DNA from 3 places in the Exiguobacterium sp. s46 genome. Region 1 is predicted to be linked to each of the others. Evidence: predicted binding sites of a transcription regulator. Region 1 holds the regulator's gene; each other region holds the start of a gene.

Region 1 (11,003 bases):
TTTCCGCCTGGCTTCATCTTTTGTTTCTTATTTTTTCGTGATGACGACTGTTTTCGTAACAACGTGTCCACCGAGGTCCTTCAGTTTCAAGTTGTACGTGTTTTTCCCCTTCTTGAGCGTCACTTTTTTCGTGATTGTCTTTTTGAAGGCTTTCATCTCGTACGGCTCTTTGAACGTCCGGCGGTATTCCGCGCTACCGTTGAAGTCAAAGCGTAATTCGCTGTAGTTATCGCGAAGAACGATCTTCATCTCAGCTGTTTTTGTTTTGCTTGAAACGGTTTTTGGTGCTGTGACGCGAATCGTCGGTAATTCTGTGTCGATGATGACTTGACGACTGAACGCCACACGGTTTCCTTTACCATCGTACGCTTCGACCTTGAATGACTTGACGCCATCCGTCGTATACGTCACGTCGTGGCTGAACGCATAGTTTTGTTGGGCCGCATCGAAGCGAAGTTTGACAGATTTACCATTGATTTTGAACGATTTGATGCCTGATTCATCAGAGACGTGACCTGCGATGTTGATGACTTTTGATGTCGCAAGACCAAGTGCGACTGGTGTATCGATTTGAACGTTCGGTACCGCTTTATCGACACCTGTCGTGTTGACGTCTTTTTTCACACTGTTTCCTGCATAATCCTTCACGACGAAGGCAATCTTCGCGCGCTCTGGAAGATCCGTCAACGTGTACGCTTTTTCTGTTGCAGCAAGCGGTTGTTTCAAGACACTCTTACCATTGACGAGAATATCGTATGACGCGACACCTGTTCCTTGGTCACCTGCTGTCCACGAGAGCGTTGATTTCGACGCATCCCACTTCACAGTTGCAGCTGGTTTTTTCGTATCGATATAGACTGGGAAGAGATTCGACTGCCATTTTGCATTTGGATAATCGATCACGGATTTGACTTTGTAGTAGTAAAGACCATCCTTGACCGGTTTCCCGTTGATCGTTCCGTCCCAAGCAGCGCTTGTGACTGGTGTGTATCCGTCCTCTGAACCGCTATCGTAGTAGTTCTTGACGACGTCCGTTTGCGTATCGAGCTTCTGAAGCGTTGCTTTATTCCGGTCAAGAATCGAGTACTCGACTTTTTTCGCATTACGGAGGAACGAGATGATCGGGAAGGCTTCATCTGCGCTACCATCGTTGTTTGGTGAGAACGAAACTTTGTTCGCGACGACATCTCCAGCAGCGTTTGCGCCAAGGAATTCGAAGTTATCCTTCACTTCTGTCGCTAGACCTGTCAAACCATAGAACGTGTTGTCTTCATCGTACAATGGTGCGTCTAGAATCGGAGCTTGATCCCATTTTCCTTTAAAGCCAACGTAAGGAACCGTCAATTCTGGATTCTTACTCTTCGTATCGATCAGACGGACGAATCCTTCGACGAAGTAGCCGTTCTCAAAGACTTGTTCGAGCGGAAGTTCGTTTGCCCAGTCCGTTGTATCCTTCAGATCGACCGATACACTGACTTTCGTTGAGCTCTTCGGATTAATCGAGACCGAACTTGCTTTCTTCGAGCCAACTGCGAATGAGATCGGATATGTGCCTTTGTTTGCATCCACTGTACCGATCGTTCCCTTTTTAAAGATGCCGTTTGCTTCGAGGAAGTTCGATCCTTCTGCACCGAGATCCGATTGAACCGTTCCGGCTAACTTATATGTCACTTTTTCACTGCTGTAGTTTTTCAAATCAAGCGTGAACGTGAACTTCTCGCCGACTTCCTTCAAGGATGCCTTACCTTCACCCGACTTCGTCTCTGTGACGACGACTGGTGTCTTCATGGCAGCACGAAGATCCATCAATCCAGCTCCCTCACGACGTGGGGAGTAGAAGTTGCCTGTTTTTAGCTGCGCATTGTATTTTCCTTGATCGAGTTGCGGACGCGACGTGTTCATCAAGATGTTCTTCGCGAGCTTAACGCGTGTCGCACCATCGACTTTAAAGTCCTTCGCGATCCGTTGCATGACGAGTGCCGTTCCACCAGCAACGTGTGGTGCCGCCATCGATGTTCCACTCATGACACCATACTCATTATCGTTGAGCGTTGAGTAGATTTTTCCACCTGGTGCCGTGATTTCTGGCTTGAAGTCAAGGCTTGGTGTGACACCCCAAGACGTGAAGTCAGACATTTGTCCTGCGACCGGGTTATCGGCTGAGACTGCTTTTCCGTCGAACGTGACAGCGATTGCCTTGCCCTCTTTTGCTTTTGCTTCAAGATCGTTTCCGTCTGCGATGCTAAGCGTGACGAGTGGAATCGTCGGATTGTTGAGCGCCATGCTGACGTAATCCCCATGATCGACTCGACCGCGGACGATGACACCTGCTGCCCCTTGCTTCTCAGCTTCTGCTTGGATCATACCGTAGTTGAAACCACCGTTACGCACGACGAAGACGACTTTCCCTTTGACGTCTTTGCCTTCGTAGTTCGAAGCTTGACCGTCACCGACATAGACGACATCTTTCTTCTCTTTATCGAAGACAGCAATCGGATTCGGTGAATCTTGTTTTTGGTATGCCAAATAACCAGCATCCTGACCGTCAATCGTCAGCGCCATGCCTTCGAGTGTCAATTTCGTATTTTCGAGTGATGCGACTTGGAGTGCTTGGCTCGTTAAACCTGGGGCACCGACGACACCGATATCCGGGTTCGCTGTGTACGGGTTACCTGCACCATGACCTGCGAATGCCGAGTTACCAGCAGAAATCGCACACAAGATACCGTTGTTCATCGCGTTGACGATTGCACGTTGTTCTGGATCATCTGCATTGACGAACGATGCCGTCGATCCGAGACTCATGTTGATGACATCGGCTCCGAGTGCAATCGCATCATCGATCGCTTTAATGTAGATATCGCTGAATGTCGATGGCATTCCTGGATCGTTTCCGAAGACTTTCATCGCGAGGAGTTGTGTTTCCGGAGCGACCCCTTTGATGCCGCCGTTTGCTTCATCGCCGTTTGCTCCGATCGTACCCGCGACGTGCATCCCGTGCATCGATGCGCCCGCACCTAAATCACGGATTTCGCTATCGTGATCGGCATAGTTATAGCCGTACGGTACTTTTTCCGTGAAGTATTTTCCTTTTAAACCTTTTGTTTCTTTCGCACTATCGACTTTCGAAGAAGTCAAATCGATCTTCGTCTCAGGGCTCAAGACCATGTCCTTATGCGATGGATCGATTCCCGTATCGATGACGGCAACGATTGTTCCTTCCCCTTTAAAACCATAGTCCTGCCATGTTTCCTTCGCATTGACCATGTCCTTGCTGTACAGCATGTCTGGCTTTGCACCTTTAGCAACTTCCGGACGCGCGTATTCATGGGCGATATGTACGCTCTTGACTCCGTTGAGTTTTTTAATGTCTTCGATGTCGCCGAACTTAACTTCACCACTGAATCCGTTGATGACGGTCGTGAAGCTCTCCTTATATGTAACGGGAATTGATTTTTTAGCGATGGCTGACTTGACCGATTTTTGGACGCTGACGAGGCGATCTTTGATCGACTCTTTTTCGGCATTGCTCAATGTGCTATACCGCTTGTTTTGAGCCTGGGCGATTTGAATCGCCGGCTTCTCTTCCATCTCGATGACGACACGGACTTTATCCGATTGTTTGTAGTTCTTCTCTTGCCCCGATTTCTTCAGCGAGAGCGCTTGCGGTTTTTGACCCGTTGCTTTGTCTTGCGACGACAGTGCACCTTGCGCACTGACTAGATTGGAAGACGTCATTAAGACGGCTGCCATAAGTGCAATCTTCTTCTTCATGCGTTCGTTTTCCCCTTTTCTGTAAAACCATAGTAGTACTACTGATAAAACAGTTAAACGAAAATTCTGTATATTTAGTTTAATGAATTTAATGGAAATAAACAATTTATATTTGTCTATTTTTTTAATTTATTTGTTTTACATGACATTTTATATTTGTAAGGAATTTAACTGGGAGTAAAATAAAAACTCCTCGACGCTTCGAGGAGTTAGATATTTGGTATTGGTGGAGACTATCGGGATCGAACCGACGACCTTTTGGCTGCCAGCCAAACGCTCTCCCAGCTGAGCTAAGCCCCCATGAATTATCTTTAGTATACGCATCACTAACTGCTTTATCAATATAAAAAGAACGCTTTCATAAAAAAGAATCCCTTCCAAAATCGTCGGAAGGAATTCACGATTCATTTATTCAATTCACGCATCAAGTCCGCCTGTCGTTCAAGCTCTGCCTGTTGCTCGAGGATCAAGACCTTTTTGTACGTCCGCGCAGAAATCAAGATGCTGATCTCATAGAGAACGAACAATGGCACCGAGATCATCAAGTGTGACGTCACATCCGGCGGTGCGATCAATGCCGCAACGACGAACAGCACAAAGTACGCATATTTCCGATTCTTTCGCATGAAATATGGCGTCACGAGACCAAGACGCGTCAGGAACATCGTCACGACCGGCAATTGGAACAGAAGACCGAACGGCATCGTCAATCGGATTAAGAAACTGAAGTAGTTCTCGACTCCAATGACTTGTTCGATTCCGAGCTCTTTCCCGAGATCTGTTGAGACTTCAAGCAAGAAGGGAAGCAACCAGAAATACGAGAAGGCTACGCCAGCCAAAAATAGAAAGAAGATGACCGGAATATACGTCAATGTCGCTTTTTGCTCCTTGTCATAAAGTCCTGGTCGGACGAATGCCCAGAGTTGATACATCCAGAACGGTGACGCTAAAATCAGCGCAATGATGAACGCAAGATTCAAATACAACATTAAAGGATCGGCGACGTTGAAGGCATTCAAACCGATGCCGAGCTCTTTTAAGTCCGCTTGCAAGAAGCGAACGAGCGGTCGGACGAGCGGAAATGCGACAGCGAACAGGACGACGACGATGATAAGCGACCAGACGATCCGCTTGCGCAGTTCGTCAAGGTGCGACGTCATGCTTTGCTCTTGATCAACCGTCATGATTCAATCACTTCTCTTTCGGTTCGTCCTTTTTATCGTCGTCCATGATGCCGTTCGTGGCATTCTTGAACTCTTTCAATGTCTGACCCGCAGCGCGTCCGAATTCTGGTAACTTCTTCGGTCCGAAGATGATCAACGCGACGACCGCGATTAATCCGATGCTCGCTGGTCCGATACCTAGTGTGAGCGGGATAAGGTTTTCCATTATGATTTCACTCCTTCAGCTGATTGCGAATAATGCTTCATGAAATAAACTAACGACTGCAACTCGATCGATAAATCGATGTGATGGACCCGGACGCTCGCTGGCACGTTCAACCGCGCTGGCGTAAAGTTCAGGATGCCTGTCACACCATACTCGACTAACTCATCCGCTACTGACTGTGCGAACTGCGATGGAACCGTCAAGATGGCAACATCGACCTGATTCGCTTCGATTTGTTCTTTCATGTCCGAAACATGATAGATTGGAACGTCATGCGTCGTTGTTCCGACCTTCTCTTCGTCCGCATCAAACGCAACGACTATCCGAGTACTATTATTCTTTAAAAAGTTATAATTTGCAAACGCTGTTCCGAGATGACCGACCCCGATTAAGGCAACATTCGTCACCTCATCTTGATTCAAGGTTTTGCGGAAAAACGTTAAGAGATGTTGAACGTTATACCCATACCCCTTCTTCCCTAATGCCCCAAAGTAGGAAAAATCGCGACGAATCGTTGCTGAATCAACCTTCACCGCCTCGCTTAACTCAGCAGAAGAGACGCGGAGCTTGCCTGAATTGTATAAACTTTGGATGAAGCGATAATATAGCGGCAACCGTTTTGCTGTCGCTTGTGGAATTTTTGTGTCTGGTCCATTCATCCTGCAGTTCCCCCTTCGGCCACATCCATCGTGGCACCCAAATCTTTGCAAAAAGCTTTCTACTCTCCTTGATTGTAAACCACTTCACATAGAGTCACAAATAATATATTCCGCAGGACCTTGCGCTTTTGTTCGTGATAGACTAAAGGGTGGAAGGATGGATGGAAATGATACTCTTACAAGTCAATCAACTCTCGAAATCATTCGGCGTCGAGCCGATTTTAGAAAATATCAAACTGGAAGTACAAGAGCGAGATCGGATTGCGCTCGTCGGACGAAACGGTGCCGGTAAATCGACCTTGCTCAAAATCATCGCTGGTGAACTCAGTCATGACTCGGGCGACATCATGAAAGGCAAGGATGTCAAAATCGGTTATCTCGCGCAAGACAGTGGTCTCGAATCGAATGAGACGATCTGGAACGAGATGCTGACCGTCTTCGAACATCTCCAGGAACAAGAACGAACACTGCGCCGGATGGAAATCGAAATGGGCATGGAGCATATCTTGAACGACCCGGTCGCTTACGATCGTCTCTTGAAGACGTACGATCAAGCGCAACACGACTTCTCAGAAGCCGGTGGTTATCAGTTCGAAGCGAATATCCGCTCCGTTTTGCACGGCATGCGCTTTTATCCGGATGATTACTCGCGCCGGATTCAGACATTATCCGGTGGTCAACGGACACGGCTTGCCTTAGCAAAGATGCTCCTGCAAGCACCAGAGCTCCTCATTCTCGATGAGCCGACCAACCACCTCGATATCGATACGCTTGCTTGGCTTGAAAGCTACCTCGGTGGTTATCGTGGTGCCGTCCTGATCGTCTCGCACGACCGGTACTTCCTCGACCAAGTCGTCAATGTCGTCTACGAACTGTCGCGCAATGTCTGTCGTAAGTTCACGGGGAACTATACGAAGTACTTGGAGCAAAAAGCGGCCTTATACGATCAGGAAATGAAGCAGTTTGAACAGCAGCAAGAAGAGATCGCGAAGATGCAGGACTTCATTCAACGGAACATCGCCCGGGCGACGACGACAAAACGTGCCCAAAGTGTCCGGAAGCGGCTCGAGAAGGTCGACCGGCTCGACCGACCAGATGGGGATGAGCGTAGCACGGTCCTGTCCTTCCCGATTGAAAAACAGAGCGGGAACGACGTTCTTCAAGTCAATCAACTGGCGATCGGTTACGAAGAAGCTGTCTCAAAAGACATCACGTTCCGCTTGCAACGCGGTGAATCGCTGGCACTCGTCGGACCGAATGGAATCGGAAAGTCGACGCTCCTGAAAGTCCTCGTCGGCCGCTTACGCCCCCTCTTCGGTGATTTCCGTTTCGGAACCGGCGTCTCGATCGGATATTACGATCAAGAGCAGGCGGAACTCAATGATCGGAACCGTGTCATCGATGAGATTTGGAACGAATGGCCACTGATGCGTGAACAAGAAGTCCGGTCCGTACTCGGGCAATTCCTATTTAGCGGTGACGATGTCTTCAAGATTGTTCATGAGTTATCCGGTGGCGAACGCGGACGTCTCGCGCTCGCGAAACTGAAACTCCGGAAGACGAACGTCCTCGTCCTCGATGAGCCGACGAACCACTTGGATCTGGATTCGAAGATGGTCCTTGAAAACGCGCTCGTCGACTACGAAGGTACGCTGCTATTCGTCTCCCACGACCGTTACTTCATTGACCGGATCGCGACCCGCGTCATCGAGATGAGTGAAGCCGGCGTGACGGAATACCTCGGTGATTATTCGTACTACACGGAGAAGAAGGCGGAGCAAGAAGAGATTGCGCGTCTTGAAGCCGAGGAAGCAAAAGCCGCAAAGGTCACGGCGTCGAAGACGATCGACAAGGAAGCACAGAAAGAAGAACGCAAGCGCCGTCAGCAGATCGAGCAACTCGAACAAGACATCGAGCGGCTCGAACAGCGTTCGGCAGAAATTGAACAATTGCTCTGTGAACCGGAAGTCTTCAACGATATTCCGAAAGCGACAGCTCTTTCAGCAGAACGTGACCAAATTGATGTCGATCTACTCGAATTGATGGAACGATGGGAGAACCAACACTGATGCGGACGAAAAGCTTTTTCATTAACTTGATTCAAGGACTGCTATCCGGCATCCTTTATTTCGTACCGATGTATGCAGACTACGTGTCCACCTTCATCCGGCCGGATGCTTTTAATGCCGCGCTTCCTTTGTTCCTCCTGATTTCTTGTATGATCGGTCTCGTCATCCAGACATGGAGCGGTCTTTTCGTCAGTTTACTCTCGGGATTATGCTGTACGCTCCTGACGACACAGCTATTCGTCGAACTCAATGACCCGTTGATCCTATCGTATTACGGTAGTGTCTCACCGCTCACCGCTTTCTTGATAAGCTGTGTCGGCATTTGGGCACTCGCAATCGTCTTTTATTTGCTCGATGGCTATCAGTACAGTAAACGTCATGGTCTTGAAGCCTCTTCAAACGAAATCGATCCGCAACCTTGAAGTCCGATCGATGAATCAGATGAACGACATGAGAAAAAGGAGTGGAGATTCCGGTAGCTAGACCGGTCTCTCCACTCCTTTTCGTTTGAATCAAAACGAATCGTACGATGAATCAAGCATTCACGCTTCTATCATTTTGTCGGTCGGGCAATCGTAAACGTCTTCCCGATCGTCGCATAATCATTCCCTGCTAAACGAGCGACAGCCTTCAAGCCTGCTGCGTCAATCCGGAACGAATCGACGAGTTCATCCGCGACGTGATAACGCAGTACTTCCCCAATCAGAAGATCGGCACCTTCTAGCTCGACGTATTGCGTCAAGCGCATCTCGAAGCGGATTTTCGCTTCGGCGATTCCGGGTACTTCGATCGCGTCACTATCGACGAGCGTCAAATCCGTCCGCTCAAGCTCACTTTCACCGTAAGCAAGTGGCGCTGCTGTCTCATTGACTGCGTCGACGATCTCTTCGCTGACGATATGGATGACATAACTTTGTTTCGCCAAGATGTTACGTGCCGTATCCTTCTGACCCTGATCCGTCCGTTGTACGGCAATCACCAGTTGTGGTGGACTGCTTGAAGCGACCGTAAAGAAGGAAAACGGTGCGGCGTTGACCGTCCCGTCTTCTCCTTGCGTTGTCACGAAAGCAATCGGACGCGGAATGATGCTTCCGATCAGTAATTTATAATTGTCTTTTGCGCTAAGCGTTGATGCCTCGAACTTCATGAATGACCCACCTTTTTCTTCACCCGATGAGTGCAGCGAGTGAATAGTCTCCAGCACCGATCATAGCTACACCAAGCGCGATGACGATCAATGCCATGTTGTATTCGTACCCGTTCTGCGTCACCCAGTAACCATTCGCACCGTGTACTTTAACGATCGCGACAAGCATCGATCCAATGATGAGGAGTGCTGCGATCCAGAGGAATACGCCTCCTGCAAACAACAAGCCGCCGATCAATTCAGCAAGACCTGCTGTAATCGCGAGTGTCTTCCCTGGCTTCATGCCGATTGATTCGAACCAACCGCCTGTTCCAGCGATTCCGTGTCCGCCGAACCAACCAAATAATTTTTGTGTCCCGTGTGCAGCGAACGTTAAGCCGATGATTAAACGAATAATTAAAAGTCCTGTATCCATCATTGCTCTCTTCTCCTTTTACCTAATGTATTTTAGTTACTTTAAGTAACTCAATAAACAGACTATATCTTATCACTTACTAAAAGTAAATAGATTTGTTTTAGTTCAAGACGTTACATTAAGTAAAATGATTCGATTTTTTTAGCAGAAGCGGGTATACTACAACTATAGAAAGGATGAGTGCTGATGGAAGAAGTCGCAATCCAACCGGCTCTTTGTCCCAAAGTCGAACATGCCTTTGAAATCTTAGGTAAGAAATGGACGGGTCTGATCTTACGTCACTTGTTGACGAAGACATGTCGTTTCAATGAGATTCAAGATGCCATTCCCGAATTATCAGGTCGTATGCTCACGGAACGTATGAAGGAGCTCGAAGCGGAAGGCATCGTCATCCGGACTGTCATTCCCGATCGTCCGATTAAGATTCAATACAGTTTGACCGACAAAGGGCGCCAACTCGAACCGGTCATTCGTTCCATTGAGGAATGGGCCGAACTACAAGACTAATGTATAGAAAAGCATCTTCTTTGGAAGGTGCTTTTTTATATGTCCTTTGACATTGATAATCATTATCAATTAAAGTAGAGAAGTACAGTGAAAGGAGGAAGATGCATGCATATCGCGATTGGATTCGTCAGCATGTCCGGTAATACGGAAGATATCGTCTCGCTCATTCAACATGAACTCGAGCAACACGATGTCGACGTGACGATCACGGAACTAGATCAATTCGTCGGGGAGGACTTATCACGTTTTGATGGTCTATTACTCGGCTCATATACATGGGGAGACGGTGATTTACCGTATGAAGCAGAAGACTTCGTCGAGGAGCTACGGGAACAATCCTTAGACGGGATACCGGCTGCTGCTTTTGGTTCGGGGGATCTTGATTATCCGAAGTACTGCGCAGCGGTTGATTTGATTGAAGACGCGTTAAAAGAAGCTGGGGCGACCCTCGTCACGGATGGCTTGAAGATTGAGTTTGATCCGAATACCCCGGAGAAACAGGCCGCTTGCCGCGCATTCGCACAGACGTTTCATCGCTTTTTACGACAGGTTCATTCTTGAGTGTCGTTTGAATCCGTACTGTAAGGGAATCGTTAAAACAGACTCTATGAAAGTGAGATGAATGTTTTATGACGATTCAAGCACTTGTCTTTGACGTCTACGGTACATTATTCGATGTCCATTCCGTCAAAGAAAAAGCCGAAGAACTTTACCCGGGTCACGGAGAAGCGATCAGCAAACGCTGGCGGGAGAAACAACTGGAGTACTCTTTCCTCCGACAATTGAACGGACAGTATGTGCCGTTCAGCCAAGTGACACAAGATGCTCTCCGCTATACGTTACTCGAACTGAAGCTCCATGTGACCGAGGAACAAATCACGACCTTAATGGAGACGTACCTGACGCTTAATGTATATCCCGAAGTTAGCTCCGTTCTCGAGACGATGGCGGACAAGCGCCTAGTCGTCTTCTCGAATGGTTCCCATGATATGCTCGATCCGCTGATTGAGCAGTCAGGCTTAGCCGATCGGTTCGAACATCTC
Region 2 (11,003 bases), on a different contig from region 1:
GACACAAGGGTATGGTTCTGCAGGCGGAGAAAATGGTTATACGTTCCATAACGGGATTGACTTCGGTGGTCCAGTTGGCACGCCAATCGTGGCAGCTGCAACTGGTACAGTCATTACAGCATCAGGTGGCGGACCTTACGGGAATCACATCATGATTGCTCACCAATTGAACGGGAAGACATATACGACAGTCTATGCACATATGAGTTCATTGAACGCTAGTGCAGGTCAACGCGTCAGCCAAGGTCAACAAATCGGAACACGTGGTAGCACAGGAAACTCAACAGGTCCACACTTACACTTCGAAATCCACGTTGGTGGATACAGCTACAGTGCAACAGGTCCAGCTAACTCAGTTAATCCAATGTCGATGTTTTAATCGTAAAGAATCGTTGCATATGCAACGGTTCTTTTTTTTGTCATTTTCAAAAAACAAATCGTATATTACAAAAAACCGTTTTCATTTGAAATGTAAATGAAATTTTTTTGAAACGATTACGGTGCTATAATCTATTTCAGATATGAGAGAAACTTGAATACTATAATAAAATATGAAAAAACATAAGTGAGGAAAACGATATATGCTAAAAAAACTAATTTCTACCATTGTTTTAGGAGCATTACTTATAACAGGAACGCAACCAATCGCAGCAGCGACCATTAAAGAAAAAAAGGCTGAAAATGCTGCTGAACAACGTAAACTTGAAAAAGCGATCAAAAAACAAGAAGCTAAAATCTCAAAAGAGCAACGTCAAATCAATCAAATTGACGCAGCAATCAACGAAAAGATTTTCCAAGTCTCTGAAAAAAATAAACAAATCGAACAGTTGAACGTTCGAATCGATGAGTTAAAGGCAGACATCGTCCGTTATGAAGAAATGTTGCAAAAACAGGAAGAACTACTCGGTGATCGCTTACGTGTTTTCCAAGAAAACGATGGAAACTCGATTAAATGGGAAGAAGTCATTTTTGGATCGAAGGATTTAGGTGATTTATTCAGCCGTGTCATGGCGGGAAAAAAAATCGCTGAGCAAGACGATAAAATGATTTCGGATTACATCGCAACGCAACAAAAATTAGCAGAAGCAAAACAAGCGCTCGTTGAGAAAAAAGCGGAGCAAATGCAAGAAAAGAAAGTATTGATTGAACAAAAGAAAGCGTTAAAGCTTCAAATGAAAGAACGTAGTGCTACGCTGAAGAAATTACGAAAAGGAAAGACGAAGTTTACGACAGAACTATTAGACGCAAAAGAACTTCAAGCGACTCTCGAAGCGCAAGAACGTGCAATTGCGGCAGCGAAGGCAGCCGCTAAAGCAGCGGCTGAAAAAGCAGCAGCGGAGAAAGCGGCAGCCGAAAAAGCCGCTAAAGCGAATGCTCAAGCAGCAAAACAAGCAGGTAAGAGTTCAGAATCAACTGATTCTGTTGCCCCGCCCGTTGTTTCGAGTGGAGGGAAATTCGTTCGACCATCTTCTGGTGGAGTGTCGCAAGGATTCGGACCAGCAAGCGGCGCGAACGGTTATACGTTTCACAACGGTGTTGATTTCAGTGGTTCGGTCGGGTCTCCAATCGTCGCTGCAGCAGCTGGAACGGTCATTACAGCATCAGGTGGTGGACCTTACGGTAATCATGTCATGATTTCTCACTTCCTCGATGGACAAGTGTACACGACTGTCTACGCACATATGAGTTCATTATCGGTTCGTGCAGGACAAACGGTCTCTCAAGGTCAGCAAGTCGGGACACTTGGTAGTACAGGGAATTCAACAGGACCACACTTACATTTCGAACTACATGTCGGAGGATATCAATACAGTGCCTCTTCTCCTCTAAATGCAGTCAATCCATTAGCATATCTGTAATCAAAACGGGCTTCGGCTCGTTTTTTTTTCTTCTCTATGCTACAGTTAAGGCGAAACGAATACTTGAGCAACTAGGGGAGCTGGAGGAATCCGGCTGAGAGGAAAACCAATCTGTTTTCGACCCTATTACCTGAACTGGATAATACCAGCGTAGGAAAGTTGAGCCGAACGGATACCGGAATGCGTGTATAACGCTTTCGTATAGCGTCGACTGCTTTTTTACAGCGGTCGACGCTTTTTTTGTCGGTCACGACTCCCTTACATTGCTCGATGGGAAGGTGAAAAGAACATGAAACATGTACTGACGATTGCAGGATCCGACTCCGGTGGTGGAGCTGGGATTCAAGCAGATTTAAAAACCTTTTCGGCTTTAGGGGTTTATGGAATGAGCGTCCTGACAGCCGTCACGGCGCAAAATACGTTGGGTGTTCAAGCGGTGGAAGAGTTATCCCCAGAAATCGTAGATGCCCAGTTAACGTCGATTTTTTCAGACATTCGTGTCGATGCGATCAAAATCGGGATGGTCTCGAATGCGCAGACGATTCGTGTCATTGCTAGACATCTCGGCAAACAGACAGTTCCTATCATATTAGATCCCGTCATGGTCGCTAAAGGTGGTCATGCCCTATTGCGGACGGAAGCTGAACAAGCATTGATTTCAGAACTTCTGCCGCTTGCGACACTCGTTACACCGAATTTACCGGAAGCGGAGCGGTTAACAGGACGATCAGTGACCAATCTAGAGGAAATGCAACTGGCGATGCATCAATTGGCTACACAGACAGGGGCAGTATTACTAAAAGGTGGACATCTCTCAGGAGCTGCGACGGATTTGTTGTTTGATGGGGAAGTGGAACATCGTTTCACATCGGAACGGTTAGACAATCAACATACTCATGGAACTGGTTGTACCTTATCTGCAGCGATTGCAGCACGGATGGCGCTTGGAGAAGATTTACAAGATAGTGTACGACAGGCGAAAAACTATGTCACGGAGGCAATTCGTCATGGATTTGCTCTCGGACAAGGTATTGGACCGACACATCATTTTCACTCACTTTGGAGGGATACACATGTTTACGACCATTCTTGAACACAAACCACTCATTCACCATCTGACGAACACGGTTACGATCAACGACTGCGCAAACGTCACACTCGCTGTTGGAGCATCACCTGTCATGGCGGAAGATATTCGCGAAGTAGAAGAGATGGTTAGACTCGCACAAGCCCTCGTCTTAAACATTGGTACGATCGATGCAGACATGCAAGCAGCTCAACGACTTGCAGCCCGTGAAGCGGAACGTTTGAATGTCCCGATCGTTCTTGATCCAGTTGGAGCAGGGGCAACGACATTACGTACTGCCTTTTCTAAAGAACTCATTGATCTCGGGTGTACGGTCATTAAAGGAAATGCTTCTGAAATCAAGACGTTACTTGGGGAAGATGGGCGAACTAAGGGAGTCGATGCTGCGGGAGATGCAATGATGGATCGAGAAAGTATTCGTGCATTCGCTCGCAAACACAAATCTGTCCTCGTCGTGACAGGTCCGAACGACTATATCACGGATGGAACGCGCGAAATGGAATTACATGTAGGAACACCTCGTCTAGGAGATATCACGGGTACTGGCTGTATGACGGCCTCCTTGATTGCGAGCTTCCTCGGTGCAGGATATACAGCGTTTGAGGCGGCTGTTCACGGAACATTCGTCATGGGAAAAGCAGGAGAACAAGCAGCCTCCGCGCAAGGTCTTGGTGATTTTAAACGAGAGTTGTTCAATGCCATCAGCCTCATGACGGTACAAGATCTTGTGGAGGTGACAGAACGTGTCAATTGATTACTCCATCTATGCAGTGACGGATCGTCGGTACCATCCTGGAGTCGCGATCGAGACGGTCGTTGAGGAAGCCATTTTAGGTGGTGCAACGATCGTGCAACTACGGGAAAAAACAGCACAAGGAAAGGAATTCTTTGATCAGGCAGTTCGGTTGAAAGCACTCACGGATCGGGAAGACATTCCTTTGATCATCAATGATCGGATTGATATCGCGTTACTCGTCGGAGCTGGTTTGCATATCGGACAAGAAGACATTCCTTTAACCGCAGCACGTCGCCTTTTACCAGATGCCGTGATTGGTGTGTCGGTAGCAACCGTTGCACAAGCGATTGAAGCAGAACGAGACGGAGCATCTTATTTAGGCGTGGGGTCTCTATTTGCGACGTCATCCAAAGCGGACGCTGATTCCATGTCGCATACGATGCTTCAGGCGATTCGGGAAGCTGTACGATTACCCCTAATCGGTATTGGTGGAATCACAGCAACGAATGTCTCCTCTCTGCCTATCCCGCTAGAAGGGTATGCCGTCATCTCAGAAATTTTTGCTAAAGAAGATCGGCAACTCGCTGCGCAGCAAATGACAGATGCTGTGCGTGAATGGCATCAATCACTTCAGAACAGGGTATAATCCGTTCAGAGGTGATTGTATTGAAATGGCAGACGATCCGTTTTCGCGGCTATTGGATTCGATATCGGTTAGAACCACAAATCATTCGAGTCGATAATCAGGGGATCTACCATCTAGGAAAAGTCTTATTTCCACATCCTAATCGTATATCTTATGAGATGGCCCTTTTATTGAAAGAAAAGTATGAAAGACGCTACAAACGTCCGTTGTATATTAAAACGAGCTCGATTGCGACGGAAATTTGGGGACATACTCATTTAGATATTTATTACCGGGCACTTCTTCATCTACCGATTCCGACGCGACTTCGTCAACGTTATACGAATCGATTAGAAAGCACGAAAGTCATTGACATCGGCGTACGCGCTGTCGATCAAAATCGAATTGTCTGGGATATTGGAGATTACGTAGGAGGATGGTTCGTGTTTTGGCTCATTCGCAGACGAATGCGCTGAACTTGCAATGTCCCGTTTCTCATGGTGCAATATAAGTAGAAACGAGGTGACGGACATGGACATTCCCCGTTGTGAAACGATTGCGATTGATGAACAACGTGCGTCTGAAATCGGACATATCGTTGATACGATTCCGACGCTTGAAATCGGAAAGCTATTTAAGATTCTTTCGGATGCGACACGACTGCGAATCGTTTATGCGCTGACGATCGAAGAAGAACTATGCGTTTGTGATGTCTCGGCCTCTGTCGACTGTTCGATCGCGACAGCGTCGCATCATCTTCGATCTTTGTTGAAACAAGGACTCGTCAAGTTTCGAAAAGACGGTAAAGTCGTCTATTATTCCTTGGATGACCATCATGTGTCATCGCTTGTACATATGGCGATGGAACATGTACAAGAGGGAAAAGCAATGCCTGAATGAGTCTTTAGAATAAACGAAAAGCGCAGCTTTAGCTGCGCTTTTCGTTTATTCTAAAGACGATTGTTCTGATCCTTTTGGAGCGAAGTGGTGGAAGAAAAAGACCGTGGCACTAATCAATAAAAAGGACAGGATGGAGAGAGCGAGACACATCCATTTATATGTAGCGATTAAAGTATCTGATTGTTGTAATTTGGATTGAAGCGTTTTATACAAATCATCTTTCACACGGGATAAGTCTTCGAGAATCGTTTGAGTCGTCTGAGTCGACTGTCTAGCAAGACGTTTTGCGGCTGTTGGACTTTGACGTTCATAGACAACAAACACGCGTTCAATTTCGGACTCCCAGACATTGTTGCGGCGAAGAAGATCTTTAATCGTCCCTGGAGTAGTCGACGATTGGTTCAGACTATTGCGCAAATCATGGATTTTAGACGTTGAAAAGTAATATTGTTCGATATAACGATTATCTTCATACAATAAGAGACCACGAACCGCATTAGCACGATCTCGATTGTGTTCGACCAACTGATCTACCTGATTGATTAACGGTATATCATGATCCTTCATTTGCTCGGTCATCGTTGCAATCGTCCGATAACCGGATAACGCATAGATGATCGGGATAGAGGCGAATAAGCTGACCAAGAAAATCAGCAGAATACGCTGACGCCAAAGAGAGTGCATGCAATCATTCCTTTAAATAAAAGACATGTCATAAGCTTAACTACTATCGTAAAAAAAGTGAAGCCTGTCTATTTTTTGAATAGGGATAATGACTGAAAAAGTGAATAATACTCATAAAAAAGCAGGAAAGATGATGCAATACGAGAAGCTGTTTTAAGAAGATGAAAAAAGCACAGCTAAGCTGCGCTTGGTGTTAAAACGAATACGAATGTTCCTTGTAATTGCCGAAGACAGTATGGATTTCCGAGAATGTAACGAATGCATTCGGTTCGACAGAAGAGACGATTTCTTGCAAACGGACGATTTCATTATTTTGAACGACGACATATACCATTTTTTTCGTTCGGTTGGAATATCCTCCACGTGCATCGAGAATCGTGACACCACGACCGAGTTCTTTTGTAATGACTTCATTGATTTCATCTGCTTTCTCACAAATGATGATACATTGCTTAGAAGCAGAATAGAAACTGTAAACCGTCTGAAGGGCTTTGGCACGAACAAAGCTCATGATGAGAGCATACATAACGTGTTTAAGATCAAATACCCACCATACAAGGATGTAGATGACAAGATCTTGCATCAGAAATATACGAGGAAGTGGCCAGTTATGAAAACGAGCAAAGAAAAACTTTCCGAGAATATCAAGCCCTCCAGTTGAAGCACCACCGAAGAAGATCAATGCCATTGCAAGACCAGAGACTAGACCAGCAAAGATGGAAGCGACGAGTGGATCGTTTAAAGATTCCGGAACGATTTGAGTCGGAATCCAGTCAATTAAAAAGGAAGAAGCAATGACGATAATTCCAGATAAGAACATGAATCGTTTGCGTAGGAAACGGAAACCTAAAAGGAAGAGGGGAATGTTTAAGAGCAATTGCGTTAATCCAATTGGCGTGTGGAAGAGCTCTTGAATAATGAGCGTGATCCCCATGATACCGCCTGATCCGATATCATTTGGAGATAGTAGTAGGCTGATGTAAAGGGAATACAGCAACGTACCAATGATTAAGAAACTGATTTTTTCAACTCTCTTTTTCTGTGGGTGTGTTGTAGTCATGGCAATATGATGAGTGACCTCATGCTCCTCCTTCTGTGAGTATCTGCATGCAAGAGTACGCTCATATGCATAAAATTTCAACCCTTCTTATGAAAAAAGATGAAAAAGGGTACGTTTTTTTAGGAAGGTGATGAAAATGAAGAAAATGTTATGGATTCTTGGTTGTATCTGCTTAGGAATACTAGTTGGGATTCGTCTTTTCGAACAACCCAATGAAAAAAATCAATCATCCATTTGGCATGATGGTGATCTTGTAGCGAGACAAGTAGGTGCCTCGATGATGAATACGGTAGCGGTTCGTCAATTAGCCGAACAACTTCCGTTCTCATCAGAATTAAAACAGGTAGATGTCGAAGGAGAATCGTTACGTCTTGCCTATGAAGTGACAGGAAAAGAGCGACAAGCTTGGATTGGTACCGATACCGGAACACTACAAGTGAATCAGGATTTTTTGAAGGCTCGGTTATCTAAAGTTCTGATGCATCATACGCTTGTTTTATTTTCAACGATTCCTGATTTAACCGATCTTGAAATTCACTACACGGATCCGTATTCAGGTGCAGATTTTACGATGGACCGGAAAACATTCGACGCCTACACTCCGACCGATATCGAACGAGCTACTTCATCTTCTAGACGCTTTAATCGGGTTGTCATTGATGGTTATGTGCTCGATGCATCAAGGCGAAACACGTTCTTTGAACGCTTCGCATCACGACTACGAATTCAAACTAATTAGTTGTATAAAGCAAGAAAAGGCATTTTTCACAATCTCGACACAATGATATCGTTTACATCTCGTTCTTTTATAAAAACGATAAAACAGGTCTATTCAATACTTGAACATCTTTTAAGATGGAAGTATGATAATAAATGAACAAACATTGTGAAGTGTTGAACAAAAGAAAGAGAGGTTTCTACGATGAACGAGGTAGAAGCATTAGAAGGATTACGGAATAAAGCAATCAAGTCGACGCGCATGCTACAAATGCGTCCTCTCGAGTACTTAGTTCGTGCCATGCTAGCAGGAATTTTCATTGGATTTGCAATTATTTTTACCTTAAAAGCAATTAACGGTCTATATATGGCGGAGTCACCTGTTGCGACACTTGTCGGTGGACTGACCTTCGGAGTGGCACTCGTCCTGATCGTTTACGGTGGGGCAGAGCTGTTCACAGGAAATACGATGTATTTCACGACGGCGACGATGCGCGGCTATACGACGAAGATGGATACGATGAAGGTCTGGTTGATCTGTCTGATTGGAAATGGACTTGGAGGATTAGCGTTTGCGCTACTCTTTTCTCAAACAGGAATCATCCAAGAGCTTGGTATGAACAACTGGTTATTTTCTGTCTCAGAAACGAAGATCCACCATACGACGTGGGAAATCTTCACACGAGCTATCTTCTGTAACTGGATGGTCTGTTTAGCGATTTTCATTCCAAAGAACATGAAGAATGAGTTGGCGCAGATCATGATGATGATGGTACTCGTCGCAGTATTCTTTGCTTCTGGATTTGATCACGTCATCGCCAATATGGCATTGTTCTCCATTGCGTTAGTCGTACCACATCCGGATACGATCACATTTGCCGGAGCGATGCATAACCTGTTGCCAGCTTTAGCTGGGAACATCATTGGTGGAGCAGTCTTCATGGGAATGATCTATACGTGGCTGAATAAAGAAAAATTAGAAGTAGATGAATCACGTCAATCCACGACAACTGTTCATATTGCTTCGAAACAAAATGCATAATCAAAAAGCAGCTGTCGCGACAGCTGCTTTTTTCATTCATTCCATATGTTGAAAGCGATCGACGTCTGCAGCCAGTTCTTCGTAAATCGTCTCGACGATTTGTGCATCATCGAAGAGCCCGAGGACGTTATCGTCCGGTAAGGCGTCAACAGGAGACGTAAAGTACAGAACGGCCGTCAATAACAATTGTTCCTGCTCCGCATGCATTTCGAATTTTTTCTGATAGAGAGCACGAAGCATTTCAAGCAGTTGTTTTAATTGAAAATAAAGGACGAGTTCTGCCTCGCGTTCGATGTCCGAGCTTTCTGTAGACGCGATATCTTGCGTCAAGTGCGCAAGTCCGATTTCTGCTCGAACTAACAATTCTTGCTGTGCTTTTTCATCACCAACGAGGTCGAGTGCCTGTCGGTGAAAATACGTATAAGCCGATTTAAAATCGCCGGGTGTGAATTCCATGGTGATGCCTCCTTCTCTTCTCTTTCTAGTTTCGCCTTATTTCTTGCAAAATTGCAACTATTTCGTGAAAATAAAGATACAAGAAAGGGGATTACATAATGCCGACACAAGCAGAATTACAACAATACGCGTCTTTAGCCGTGCGTACGGGAATTAATCTACAACCAGGACAACAACTCGAGGTGCGTGCAGGAATCGAAAATTTGCCGCTCGTTCGTGAAATCACGCGTGTCGCCTACGAAGTAGGAGCTACGCAAGTATATGTACAGTGGTCAGATGATGAGATGACGAAAATCCGTTATTTCGATGCACCGGAAGAGTCGTTTGATACGTTCCCGGATTGGTTAAAAGCACGTTACGACCAACTGGCAGAAGAAAAGACAGCGTTCTTATCGGTCGTCAGTGAAGATCCAGATTTATTGAATGGCGTGGACTCGAGCCGAATCGCACGTGCGAATAAAGCAGCCGGTGTCGCTCTTGCTAATTGGCGGAAGTTCGTCATGAGTGACAATGTCAGCTGGTGTGTCGTAGCAGCACCTTCTGAAAGCTGGGCGAAGAAAGTGTTCCCTGATTCAGAGAATGCTGTTGAAGAGCTCTGGTCAGCTATTTTAAAGGCTACACGTGCCGATCAAGCGGATCCGGTCGCTGCATGGGCGGATCATGATCATAATCTGCGTTCAAAAGCAAAATTCCTGACAGAGAAGAAATACAAAACATTGCACTACACAGCTCCAGGAACAGAATTATCAATCGAATTACCAGAACGTCATGTTTGGTTAGGTGGCGGTGGTCCGAATGCAGATGGTGTTGATTTCATCGCGAATCTGCCGACAGAAGAAGTGTTCACGTTACCGAAAAAGACAGGTGTCAACGGACACGTCTCGAGCACAAAACCGCTTAGCTATAGTGGGAACTTGATTGATGAGTTCACACTCTGGTTCGAAAACGGAAAAATCGTTAAAGCGGAAGCGAAACAGGGTCAAGAAGCATTAGATGACTTGATTTCACTTGATGAAGGTGCACGTTATCTCGGAGAAGTTGCGCTCGTGCCGCACCGTTCGCCGATTTCTGACTCGGGTATCCTATTCTATAATACATTGTTTGATGAAAATGCTTCGTGCCACTTAGCGATTGGTCGTGCGTACTCGACGTGTCTCGAAAATGGTCCAAGCCTTTCAGCAGAAGAATTAGAAGCACAAGGCGCGAACGACTCGATGACGCATGTCGACTTCATGATTGGATCAGCGGATCTGTCGATTGAAGGAGAACTTGCAGACGGAACGCGTGAATCAGTCATGCGTGACGGAAACTGGTCAATCTAAACGAACAAAAAGGTGAGTCCGAATACGGAACTCACCTTTTCTTGTAAGATTCTTGTTATGCTTCTTCACCGATAATTTTCACTTCTGTCTCAAGTAAGATACCGAATTTTTCTTGAACCGTTTCTTGGACATGACGAATAAGCGCGATATAGTCGGATGCTGACGCATTCTCGACGTTGACGATGAAACCAGCGTGTTTCTTGGACACTTCAGCGCCACCGATGCGTGTTCCCTGTAAGTTGCTATCTTGAATCAGCTTCCCTGCAAAATAGCCTTCTGGACGTTTAAAGACGCTACCACAAGAAGGGTACTCGAGTGGTTGTTTCGTTTCTCGCTTATGCGTCAAATCATCCATGACTTCCTTGATCAATGCTGGGTCACCCTCTGTTAACGCAAATCGACCTTCGAGGATGATGTATTCTTTCTTTGAGAAGCAACTCGTCCGGTATCCCAGTTCGAGCTCATCATGTGAAATGTTCAATAGTTCTCCTTGTCGTGTCAATACAGTAGCGCTA
Region 3 (11,003 bases), on a different contig from region 1:
GTGCTTCTTCTTTTATAGTAGCATTTGGTTCGCGATCTAGCACCTGGTTCATCTTGTTTTTTAAGTTCGAGACGTTTTCGCGCATCATCCATTCGTACCGTTTGTTTTGTAGATCTTCGAGCTTCAACTTCAACTCGAGGGCTTCACGTTCCAATTCATTCAGCTCGCGTTTCGTCTCAGCGACGAGTTCTTCGAAGAAGCGGTATTGCTCCCCATAATGCTTCGATTCGATGGCTGCGCGCTCAGCCAGTTGTTGTTCACCGGCTTCGTTTGCGATTTCGACTTGCTTGAAGCGTTTATCTGCTAAATCCTTCGCTTCTTCTTGTTTATGCGTTAATTCTTGCAGTAATGTCCGTTGACGCTCGAGAAGTCGATCAATCTCTTTTAGATCAGCTTCTGTAGATCGAATATGACGAACGAGCTTTTTAGCAGGTACTTCACCCTGTTCGGCTGCTTTTTTGACTTCTGTCATCATTTGTGTCGCAAAATCGTTGAGTTGATCAAATACGTTTTTCATGAAAAAATTCCTCCTTGGAAGTGGCGAATGATATCGGGTCACACATTTTGATTAGAAACGTTTTTCGTCTAGGTCTTTCCAGTCTGCTTCGAAATGTGTCGTTGATGTACGGCGACGGTTGAAGAGATCTTGAACATTGACACGTTGTAGTTTCATACGCATGTAACCGACGTACAATGCGATGGCTGCTGCGATTCCGATGACTGCCCAGATGTTCGAGAGGGCAAGTCCGATTCCGATGGCTGCTAGGAATCCGAAGCCGAGTTTCGCTGGCCATTTGTTCGACTGCATGAACTTACTGATCGAATAGAACGCGAGTAACGCCCCTAAACCAAGTCCGATCATATGCGGTAATGTTCCGATGACGACGGCAAGTAACGCCAGTCCGGCGAGAATCATCACCAGTTGTTTTCCTTTCGATTGCTTCATGAGGAAGCCTCCCTTGTGTTGATACCTTTATGATACGGGAGTCCTTCTATTCCTACGACACTCTTTGGACCGTATTTGCTCTCGGGCTTAAGGCGGAGAGAAGGTCTGACTTTAAGGGAAGCGCTATCAGCACCAATGATTCATGTGATACTCTATAAGGGAATCGAATCGAGAGGAGTGATGTTGATGAGTGCAACAATCAACGTAAACCAAGTAACATGTGTCGGAAACCAGGGAGGGGTTTCCCTCCCTTAAATCAGAGGAGGAAACCATTTGAACGAATGGGGTACACCACCTGTCTACGAAATGACAGGAACAGAACGATTAGGACGGATTACAGCCGTCTATCAAACACATTATCGCGTCATGACGGAAACAGGAGAATCGCTGAGCGAACTGTCTGGTAAATTGCGTTTTCAATCGGGAACGAAAGCTGAATTGCCAGCGGTTGGTGACTGGATCATCCAAACAGAGCGAGAGCCAGGCAAAGGACGAATCGAACGTGTCTTACCACGATCTTCTCAATTTTCCCGAAAAGCGGCAGGAACGGAGACTGAGGAACAAATCATCTGCGCGAATGTCGACGTTGCCTTGCTCGTCATGGCTTTTGGACATGACTTCAACGTCCGTCGACTGGAACGTTATTTAACGGTTGCTTGGGATGCAGGGGTGACACCAATCATCGTCCTGACGAAAAAAAGTCTGATGCCGTCGATTGAAACGGAACTGCAGGCTGTCGAAGCGATCGCGTTCGGAACACCAATCCTTGCCGTTGATTCTTTAACTGGTGACGGATTAGAGGAGTTGCGTGAACAGTTACAAATCAAGCAGACAATCGTGTTAGTTGGGTCGTCCGGCGTCGGGAAGTCGACGCTCGTCAATGCTTTAGCTGGAGAACAGTTAATGGAGACGGGTGGCGTACGAGAAGACGATGAACGCGGACGTCACACGACGACACATCGCGAACTGAAACGACTATCGAACGGTCTATTGCTTGTTGATACACCGGGGATGCGAGAATTGGCCTTATGGGATGGCAGTGACGGTTTATCGTCGACGTTTTCCGATATTGAGGAGCTTGCTGAAAACTGTCGTTTCCGAGACTGTGAACATGATAAGGAACCGGGATGTGCCGTTCGGATAGCTTTAGAAGATGGCACACTAACTGCTGAGCGCTGGAACAGCTTCGTCAAGCTAAAACGAGAAATCGCCTATGCGGAACGCAAGCAAAACGTGGCGTTGCAGGCGGCGGAGAAAGAAAAGTGGAAAAAAATCCACAAGCAGGCCCAAGCGCATACGAAAGTGAAGTATCAAAAGCGATAATACGATTGATATATGAAAAGCATCTGCAACGGAAAAAGGAGTCTCTTTTTCTATGCAGATGCTTTTTTCTCGTTATTCTTTTGAAAGTGATTCATTTGTTTCTGTATGGAACGGCACGTTACCCGTCAACGCATCAAGACGATGTAAGTCGGATTGAATCGCTTCAGGGTCACTTCGGCGCGCGTTTCGTACCGTGGCCGTTCCGACCGGATGATCGTTGAATCCAGTCGTTAAATCAAACGTCCGATTCGACAGCCGATCGGTAAAATAACGATCGTGAGAGACGAAGATGAGCTCACCAGGGAAAACATCGAGGGCGGCTTCGATTTGTTCACGAGTCGCAAGGTCCAAATAGTTCGTTGGTTCATCGAGAATAAGCAAGTGAGCACCAGAAAAATACAGACGTAAGAAAGCGATCCGACATTTCTCACCCATACTGGCGTCGGAAATCGACCGGTAAACATCATCGCGACGGAATAAAAAGCAGGCGAGCAACGTCCGGGCGTCCGTTTCACTCATCGTGCCGTACTCAAGTAACGCCTCTAACAACGTACCGGATGTCGGTAAGTGGGAAAGGGCTTGTGAAAAATAGCCGGTCTTCAATCGAGGATGACGGATTACGTTCCCTTGATGAGGAGCATATTCGCCCTCGATGAGACGCAGTAAGGTCGTTTTCCCGCTTCCATTCGGTCCGATGACAGCAATTCGGTCACCACGTTCTACCGTAAACGAAACGTCGTTTAGGATCGGTTTCGTCTCATGCACGAATGAGACACGTTCGAACGAAATCAGTCGTTTCGCACGAATTGCTTCATGTTCGAATGCGACGTGAACAGTCGGTGCAACCTGTGGTTTTTGTACACGATCCTCGAGTAGACGCTCGAGTTGCTGCTCTTTTGCCTTGACCTTCGTCGCATGTTTAGCAGCCTTCTTTTTCGCATACGGATCCCGTTCACTCGCTTGATTCGAGGCTTTTTGATGCCATTGCCGGTATCCTTGAATCATGCGTGTCAGCTCTTTACGGGTGCGTTCTTGTTTTTCGTACGCTCGTTGTTGCGACAGAGCTTGATGTTCCTTTTGTTCTTTATAGGACTGATAGTTTCCGCTGTATCGCGTTGCCCCTGATTCGGATAATTCAATGACGGCATCAGCCGTTGCGTCGATGAAGAATCGTTCGTGTGAGACGTAGAGAATCGAGGTCCGTGACATGTTGACCCATTCCGTGAGCCACTCGAGTGTCTCTTGATCCAGATGATTCGTCGGTTCATCGAGAATGATGAAATCAGGTCGTGACAGAAGCAGGCAGGCAAGTTGGAGGCGCGTCTGTTCACCACCGCTTAAACTGGATGCTTTGTGTGTCCAGAGTGCTTCCTCTAATTTGACTTCTTTTAAGACGCGTGCTGCATCTGCTTCAAGCGAGAAGGCGTCCTGATCGAGTGCTTGTTGATAGATCGTCAAGTCACCATTCATGGCATTAGCGCGAAGTTGATAACGAACCGCATCCGCTCGTTCGACGACATCAAGAACGGTGTGATCGCCCGCTACGAAGTGTTGTGATAGTAGACCGAGTTTTTTGTAATGACGCTTGATCGAACCGTCAGTCGGCTGAAGTTGGTCAGCGATCAAGTGTAACAGTGTCGTTTTTCCGATGCCGTTCGGACCGATTAAGGCGACATGTTCACCGGTATGAATATGAAAAGAAACGTCCGAGAAAAGACGTCGTTCGTCGTAGTCCATCGATAGGTGTTGGATCGTAAGTGTTTCAGTAGGCATAAAAGCAGCTCCTTTAGTGTTCATTTCCGATAAGATGAAATGAAAAACACACCATCCGAAGCGAGCGGATGGTGTGCCGGAGTGTAACTCAAAGAAGGTGCTGGCCAGAGGTTGGTCACACCGAAAAAGAGCAGACTCGTAGCGTCAGACATCCGCAACTGCATTGCGAAAGAGATGATTTCATTCATCAAGCGACGTGTACGAGTGATTGCTTCATTTCGGTGTTGTACCTCCTGTTCATAGTCTATGCCGTCATTGTAACAAACTGGAAACGTTAACACAAGTACGATTCAAGTAAGGTTTGCGCAGTATCCGTTTCTTCTGATGAAGGGGGAAGCACATCAGTTAACGGATATGCATGACCGAGGTTTTCCCACTTATAGACACCGAGTTGATGATACGGGAGTACTTCGACGCGCTCGACGTTTCCGAGCGTCCGGATGAACTCGCCGGTCTGACGGAGGAAATGTTCTGACATCGTAATACCTGGAACGAGGACATGGCGAATCCAGACGGGAATGTTTCGCTCGGCTAGGCGTTTTGCGAAGGCGAGTGTATTGGCGTTACTCCGTCCAGTCAAGACGCGACAAGCGGCATCGTCGATATGTTTGATATCGAGTAGTACTAGATCTGTCGCATCGAGAATCGCATCGATGTTTTTCGGGACGACGGATCCCGCGGTATCGATGACCGTATGCAGTCCATGGCGTTTTGCTTCTGTTAAAGCAGCCTCCAAGAATTCAGGCTGAGCGAGCGGTTCACCTCCAGAGAAGGTGATTCCGCCACCCGTGGCCTCGAAAAAGGAGCGATAGCTGATCGCTTCTTTTACGACTTCGTCTGCTGAGACACGCCGTCCGCAACCGAACTCCCATGTATCCACGTTATGACAGTATTGACATCGTAGTGGACATCCTTGCGTAAAGACGATGAATCGAATGCCAGGACCATCGACTGTTCCACATGATTCAACGGAATGGATCATACCATAGGTCATCCTGCTCACTTCCTTTCACATACTACACATCATTTTAGAGAGAACCGTGGAACGTTCGATTGATGACATCGATCTGTTGTTCACGCGTCAGTTTAATGAAGTTGACGGCATAACCGGATACCCGAATCGTTAACTGTGGATATTTTTCTGGATGCTCCATGGCATCGAGTAACGTCTCACGGTCAAAGACGTTGACATTCAAATGGTGTCCTTTTGAAGTCGTACCACCCATATATCCGTCAAGTAATCCGACTGTATTGCGAATGCGTGTGTCTTCATCCTTACCAAGTGCTTTTGGCACGATCGAGAACGTGTAGGAAATCCCGTCGAGCGCATGTTCATATGGTAATTTTCCGACAGATGTCAGTGCGGCGACAGCTCCTCTAGTGTCACGTCCATGCATCGGGTTAGCACCCGGTGCGAATGGTTCACCCGCACGGCGTCCATCTGGCGTATTTCCTGTTTTTTTACCGTAGACGACGTTTGAAGTAATCGTCAGGACAGACTGCGTCGGAAGGGCATTGCGATACGTTGGATGTTTACGGATTTTCTCCATGAACAGTGTGACGAGATCGACCGCCATCTGATCCACCCGTTCATCGTTATTCCCGAACTTCGGAAACTCGCCTTCGATCTTGAAATCAACTGCAATCCCATCCGCATCTCGGATTGGACGAACTGTTGCGTAACGGATGGCGGATAGACTGTCAGCGACGACCGATAAACCAGCGATACCGCATGCCATCGTCCGTAAGATTTCTGGATCATGTAAAGCCATTTCAATCCGTTCGTAGCTATACTTATCATGCATGTAGTGGATGACATTCAGTGTGTTGACGTACAGTTCTGCGAGCCAATCGAGTTGACGATCATAAGCCGCCATGACGGTTTCGTAATCGAGTACTTCATCGAGCATCAGTGGTGTAGCTGGGGCAACTTGGATTTTGAGCTTCTCGTCCATTCCGCCATTGATCGTATAGAGTAATGCTTTTGCCAGGTTTGCTCGCGCACCGAAGAACTGCATCTGTTTCCCGATCTTCATCGCGGAGACACAACAAGCGATGCCGTAATCATCTCCATAAACCGGTAACATCAAATCATCGTTTTCATATTGAATCGAGCTTGAAACGATCGACATCTTCGCACAGAATTCCTTGAATCCGCGTGGAAGCTGAGTAGACCAGAGAACGGTTAGATTCGGTTCCGGTGCCGGACCAAGTGTCGAGAGAGTGTGTAAGAAGCGGAATGAACTTTTCGTGACGTTTGATCGTCCATCTTCACTCATTCCACCGATTGATTCCGTTACCCACGTCGGATCACCTGAGAACAGATCGTTGTAGTCTGGTGTCCGTAAGAACTTAACGATCCGAAGCTTCATGACGAAATGATCGACGAGTTCTTGTGCAGTCTCTTCCGTCAAGCGACCAGCCGCAAGATCACGTTCGACATAAATATCAAGGAACGTCGAGACTCGACCGAGTGACATGGCTGCCCCGTTTTGCTCTTTGATGGCAGCAAGATAGGCAAGATAGACCCACTGGAATGCTTCTTGTGCTGTTTCTGCAGGGCGGGAGAGATCGAAACCATAGCGAGCTCCAAGCTCGGTCAATTCCGTTAATGCGCGCAACTGTTCATTCATCTCTTCACGGTCGCGAATCATCGATTCAGATAAGAACCCGCCACGTGCCTTTAAATCCTTCTTACGTTCTTCGATCAAGCGTGCCGTTCCGTACAAAGCAACACGACGATAGTCACCGATGATCCGTCCGCGACCATAAGCATCAGGTAATCCGGTGATAATACCGGCTTTACGTGCAGCGCGCATCTCAGGGGTATAGGCATCGAAAACCCCTTGGTTATGTGTCTTCCGGTACTCGCTGAAAGTTTTCGTGACGGTCTCGTCTGCTTCAAAGCCATACGCAGCTAGGGCATCATTCACCATCCGAATCCCACCGTTCGGATGAATCGAACGTTTAAACGGTTCGTCTGTCTGTAAACCGACGATTTTTTCGAGTGAACGATTCAGATACCCTGCATCATGCGAGAGGATCGTTGATGGTGTTTTAGCATCGACGGCATACACACCACCACGTTGTCGCTCTTCATTCGTCAGCTGTAGAATTTGTTGCCAGAGACGTTCCGTTGCTTGCGTCGGACCGACTAAAAAGTGATCATCTCCTGTATATTCCGTGCGATTGAGTCGGATGAAGTCTGCGACATCAATCGTCTTTACCCATTCACCAGACGTAAAGTTCGTCCAAGCACTCGTTTTTTCTAATAACATGGATACCACTCCTTTAATATTGAGCTAATCATCAGTTCCTTATGTGAATAGTGTAACAAAAGGAAGGGGTGATTCCCTTTACGTTCATGTGAATGTTTTAACAAGTGGACAAACGTTGATATGACGGGCTTTCTTTATTTCTGTATTCATATGAAAATAGTTTAAAAAAAACAGTTTTAGATTGCTAATTCAAGGTTTTTTGGAAACTGTATGAGTTGATTTGAAAAAGATTCACTAGAACAGTTGAAACTGTGAGGAATGTCACGCTACGGTGCCTTGTATTTTTAAGACGTATCGTTGACAATGAAAAAGGGAATATAGAACGTGGAGGTGTGCCAAATGGAGTATGTATCATTAACACAACAAGGAGAGTATCAGTCAGGAGACTGGGTCTCGCTGAAAATCGGATCGGACGGTTCAACGCGAACGGGAATGATCACGGAATTCGAAAATGATGGATTCTGGATTCGGTTTGAAGATGATTTTGATTATGAAGACTTTATCGGCTATGATGAATCGTATTGGATTGCGCTTGTTCGTCGTCCGGTTGACGTAAAAGCGACGTATGCGAGTCTTGCGGAGTACCCGGCACTCGCTGCAGAATTACAGGATCGTGTCATCCAAGGATTCGAAATTTTAGAAGAAGAAGCCGGTGAAAGCGAGATTCGATTCCATATTCGATTGCTCGACGCAGGAAATGAATATACACAGACATTACGGGGATACCGTGATGCATCAGGAGATCATGTCGAATACGTAACGGCATGATGGAATTAAGAGAGTAGGAGAAATCGTTATGAACTTTACAAAACCATTTTTACAGGAAGCATGGGAACGCGCACGCTTTACGGAGTTGATGCCTGTTCAAGAACAAGCGATTCCGTTGTTGCGCGAAGGAAAAGATGTCCTGGCGGAAGCGCCGACAGGAACAGGGAAGACGCTTGCCTATGTCATTCCAGCTTTAGAAAAGATTGAAGTAGAAGAACCACACGTGCAAGTAGTGATCACGGCACCAACACGGGAACTCGTCATGCAAATTCATCAAGTCATTCAATTGTTTGCTCAAGGAAGTGGTATCAAATCCGGTGCATTCATTGGTGGTGTTGAATTAAAACGACAATATGAACGATTGAAGAAAAAACCACAAATCATTGTTGGAACGCCAGGGCGTCTCGTTGAGTTGATCGATTCGAAGAAGCTGAAGATGCATAAGGTGAAATTGATCGTCTTGGACGAAGCGGATCAAATCTATGAGAGTGGTATGAGTGACTCGGCGACGCGAATCGCAAACAGTGCACTACGCGATCGTCAGTTAGCATTCGTCTCCGCGACATTACCGGAACGGACAGCAGAATGGGGACGGACGCTTGCAAACAACCCTGAGACGATTCGAGTTGAGCGTGCCGTCAGTACACAAGTGACATTCGGTTATTTGGAGACTTCACGTCGTCAGAAGCCGGAATTGTTACGTCGTCTGGCGAACATGCAAGGATCAAAAGTACTGACATTCATTAATAACCGTTCCTTCCTCGGACCATTGAATGGCGAGTTGAGTAAATTCTCATTGAAATACCGGATTTTAGACGCTGAAAAAGGCAAACGAGAGCGGATGGAGACATTGCGTTCTTATAAAAAGGGAGAGTTTCCTTTACTCGTCACGACAGGTCTTGCGGCACGTGGGTTAGATATCGAAGCAGTCACGCATGTCGTCCATTATGATTTGCCGGAGTCGCTTGACGATTTCGTACACCGTTCAGGTCGGACGGGACGTGGAAACGCGAACGGAATGGTACTTGCTCTTGTTACGGATCAAGACTTAAAACACTTAAAAACACTTGCGAAGCAAATGGGCGTCGAGATGGAAGCGATGGAAATTTATCGTGGGGAAGTCATTCCAAAACGTGAATTCACAGCACCTCAGACGATTAAACGACCGGCTACTCCTCACCGGAAAGGGCGATCGAAATGAAGAACGATCGAAAAGTAATTCCGTTTCCGACGACGGTTTCTGAAGCGGAAATGAATGCAGCCTTGAAGAAGATGTATCAAGAAGCAGCGACAGCGCGTAGTACGGATTGGGTCGCTTTCATTGAAGAGATTGCGACGGAGGGACGTTGGTATTTAAAAGATGCTGAATTGTTCCGGGACTTATTCGTAGATTGGGCAATCTTCTATGAGACGGATGATCAAGGAAAAACGCCGCACGGTCGTTTTCTTGAGCAGGTCAAAGAAGAGTTATCGCCTAGCCTCTACCGCGCCTTGCGTGGATTAGCGGACCCGATGCCTTCGTTGTTTCAAGTCGAGGCGGATGGTGTCGTTGATTTAATGTCAAAACAGACGTATCAAACGGATTTGTCTGAGATTGAAGTCGAACCAGGTGATTTGTTGATTGGAAAACTGCTCTACATTTCTGGGAAATGGCGCTTTGCGATTGCCTATATGAAAGTAGCGCGCGCACTGGTACCAGAAGTCCTCGCTTTGTTGACGGACTTCGTGGATGAAGTAGGAGAAGACGCGTTGCTTCGTCAGTATCCAGAATTTTGTGCGGAATTGATTGACTTACTCCTCGATATCGAAGAAGGCAATATTTCACCGAGACCAGAAGAATAATTGAAAAAACCTAGAATACATGACCTGATTATGGTCAACGTATTCTAGGTTTTTTTCATGAATCTGCTCGATATAGGGCGACATCGTTTTTATCCCGATGTTTCACGCGATACATGGCAAGGTCGGCTTGCTTTAAGCATGTTTCAAGATCAGCCTTATGACACGCGGTCACACCGATGCTTGCAGAAACGAATAAGGATTGTCCTTTATAAACGTAAGGACGTCTTAAAAAGTGTAAGAAGGATTTACATTTTCGACGTAAGGACAGTTCATCATCGGCGTGTAAGAGGATCGCGAACTCATCTCCACCAAGTCGATACACCTGTTCTAAAGAATTCGTATGCTCGCTCAATCGTTTCGCGACTTCGATCAATACGTAATCACCTGCTTCATGACCATACGTATCATTGACTTGCTTAAAACCGTCTAAATCGACTACCGCAAGATAATTCATCTCGAGGAGATGGTTTGAAAAATCTCGCTCCAACGAACGACGGTTTCCGATACTTGTCAAGGCGTCATGGTAGGCGTGGTATTCGATCCTTTTTTGCCGGAGCTTTCGTTCAGTGACGTCATGTAAAATCGTGAAACGTCCCATCGAGGTGGCAGCAATCTGAATCGGAATATCAATGATCTCATACTTTCTGTGTTGTTCATCTTCATACTCATCGATATCTGTCTCAAGTGTTTCTAATAAGTGACGCATCGTACGAGGTATATGTTCAATCGTCATGTCGGGTAAATGAAACAGACGTTGGGCAGCTAAATTTGCGTATAGTGCCGTTCCAGATTGATCGAGTCGAATCATCGGGTCAGGATGACCGAGAAAGAGTGGAATGACTTGCTGTTCACTATCTTTGATTTGTTGTTTGCGATGTTCGATGCGTGAAGCGAGTTGTTCATTCCGTTCGTGTAATTGTGCAACGATCAACCTATGCTGACGAGCAATCAAGATTTGTCGAATGATTAGTAAAACTAAAATGATGAAGATATCGAGCTTCCCGCCTTCTTGTTCCACCATATAGTGAATGAATAAAGGAACGGCCAGTAGAGGGAGCCAGGAACGGGGAATG

The links. The regulator Rex, encoded in region 1, represses fermentation and respiration genes when NADH is low (regulators of the CRP and FNR family bind a similar motif). The targets are predictions, from matches to a motif close to TTGTGAAATATTTCACAA.
Region 2: KNQ08_RS15095 (formate/nitrite transporter family protein) is a predicted target of Rex. The motif match lies at 7,836-7,853, and genes of this name have one in related genera.
Region 3: pflB (formate C-acetyltransferase) is a predicted target of Rex. The motif match lies at 7,407-7,424, and genes of this name have one in related genera.

The regions. Positions count from the first base shown of each region.
Region 1 is NZ_JACSMY010000001.1:2,224,639-2,235,641, forward strand. Features, by position in the region: gene KNQ08_RS11470 (S8 family serine peptidase) at 28-3,774, opposite strand; tRNA gene KNQ08_RS11475 (tRNA-Ala) at 3,999-4,074, opposite strand; gene tatC (twin-arginine translocase subunit TatC) at 4,179-4,958, opposite strand; gene KNQ08_RS11485 (twin-arginine translocase TatA/TatE family subunit) at 4,966-5,163, opposite strand; gene KNQ08_RS11490 (redox-sensing transcriptional repressor Rex) at 5,163-5,822, opposite strand; gene KNQ08_RS11495 (ATP-binding cassette domain-containing protein) at 5,990-7,891, shown strand; gene KNQ08_RS11500 (hypothetical protein) at 7,891-8,313, shown strand; gene KNQ08_RS11505 (flavin reductase family protein) at 8,445-9,038, opposite strand; gene KNQ08_RS11510 (DoxX family protein) at 9,058-9,456, opposite strand; gene KNQ08_RS11515 (winged helix-turn-helix transcriptional regulator) at 9,640-9,960, shown strand; gene KNQ08_RS11520 (flavodoxin) at 10,066-10,521, shown strand; gene KNQ08_RS11525 (haloacid dehalogenase type II) at 10,590-11,003, shown strand, end outside.
Region 2 is NZ_JACSMY010000004.1:101,408-112,410, forward strand. Features, by position in the region: gene KNQ08_RS15045 (murein hydrolase activator EnvC family protein) at 1-379, shown strand, start outside; gene KNQ08_RS15050 (murein hydrolase activator EnvC family protein) at 582-1,859, shown strand; TPP riboswitch at 1,923-2,033, shown strand; gene thiD (bifunctional hydroxymethylpyrimidine kinase/phosphomethylpyrimidine kinase) at 2,149-2,952, shown strand; gene thiM (hydroxyethylthiazole kinase) at 2,933-3,700, shown strand; gene thiE (thiamine phosphate synthase) at 3,690-4,328, shown strand; gene KNQ08_RS16915 (hypothetical protein) at 4,535-4,783, shown strand; gene KNQ08_RS15075 (ArsR/SmtB family transcription factor) at 4,839-5,207, shown strand; gene KNQ08_RS15080 (CHASE3 domain-containing protein) at 5,253-5,891, opposite strand; gene KNQ08_RS15085 (YitT family protein) at 6,085-6,951, opposite strand; gene KNQ08_RS15090 (hypothetical protein) at 7,088-7,690, shown strand; gene KNQ08_RS15095 (formate/nitrite transporter family protein) at 7,874-8,710, shown strand; gene KNQ08_RS15100 (YkvA family protein) at 8,747-9,166, opposite strand; gene KNQ08_RS15105 (aminopeptidase) at 9,265-10,488, shown strand; gene murB (UDP-N-acetylmuramate dehydrogenase) at 10,544-11,003, opposite strand, start outside.
Region 3 is NZ_JACSMY010000004.1:161,206-172,208, forward strand. Features, by position in the region: gene KNQ08_RS15360 (PspA/IM30 family protein) at 1-517, opposite strand, end outside; gene KNQ08_RS15365 (lmo0954 family membrane protein) at 569-946, opposite strand; gene rsgA (ribosome small subunit-dependent GTPase A) at 1,253-2,269, shown strand; gene abc-f (ribosomal protection-like ABC-F family protein) at 2,342-4,042, opposite strand; gene KNQ08_RS15380 (hypothetical protein) at 4,063-4,230, opposite strand; gene pflA (pyruvate formate-lyase-activating protein) at 4,317-5,036, opposite strand; gene pflB (formate C-acetyltransferase) at 5,071-7,320, opposite strand; gene KNQ08_RS15395 (hypothetical protein) at 7,660-8,088, shown strand; gene KNQ08_RS15400 (DEAD/DEAH box helicase) at 8,117-9,289, shown strand; gene KNQ08_RS15405 (hypothetical protein) at 9,286-9,930, shown strand; gene KNQ08_RS15410 (GGDEF domain-containing protein) at 9,986-11,003, opposite strand, start outside.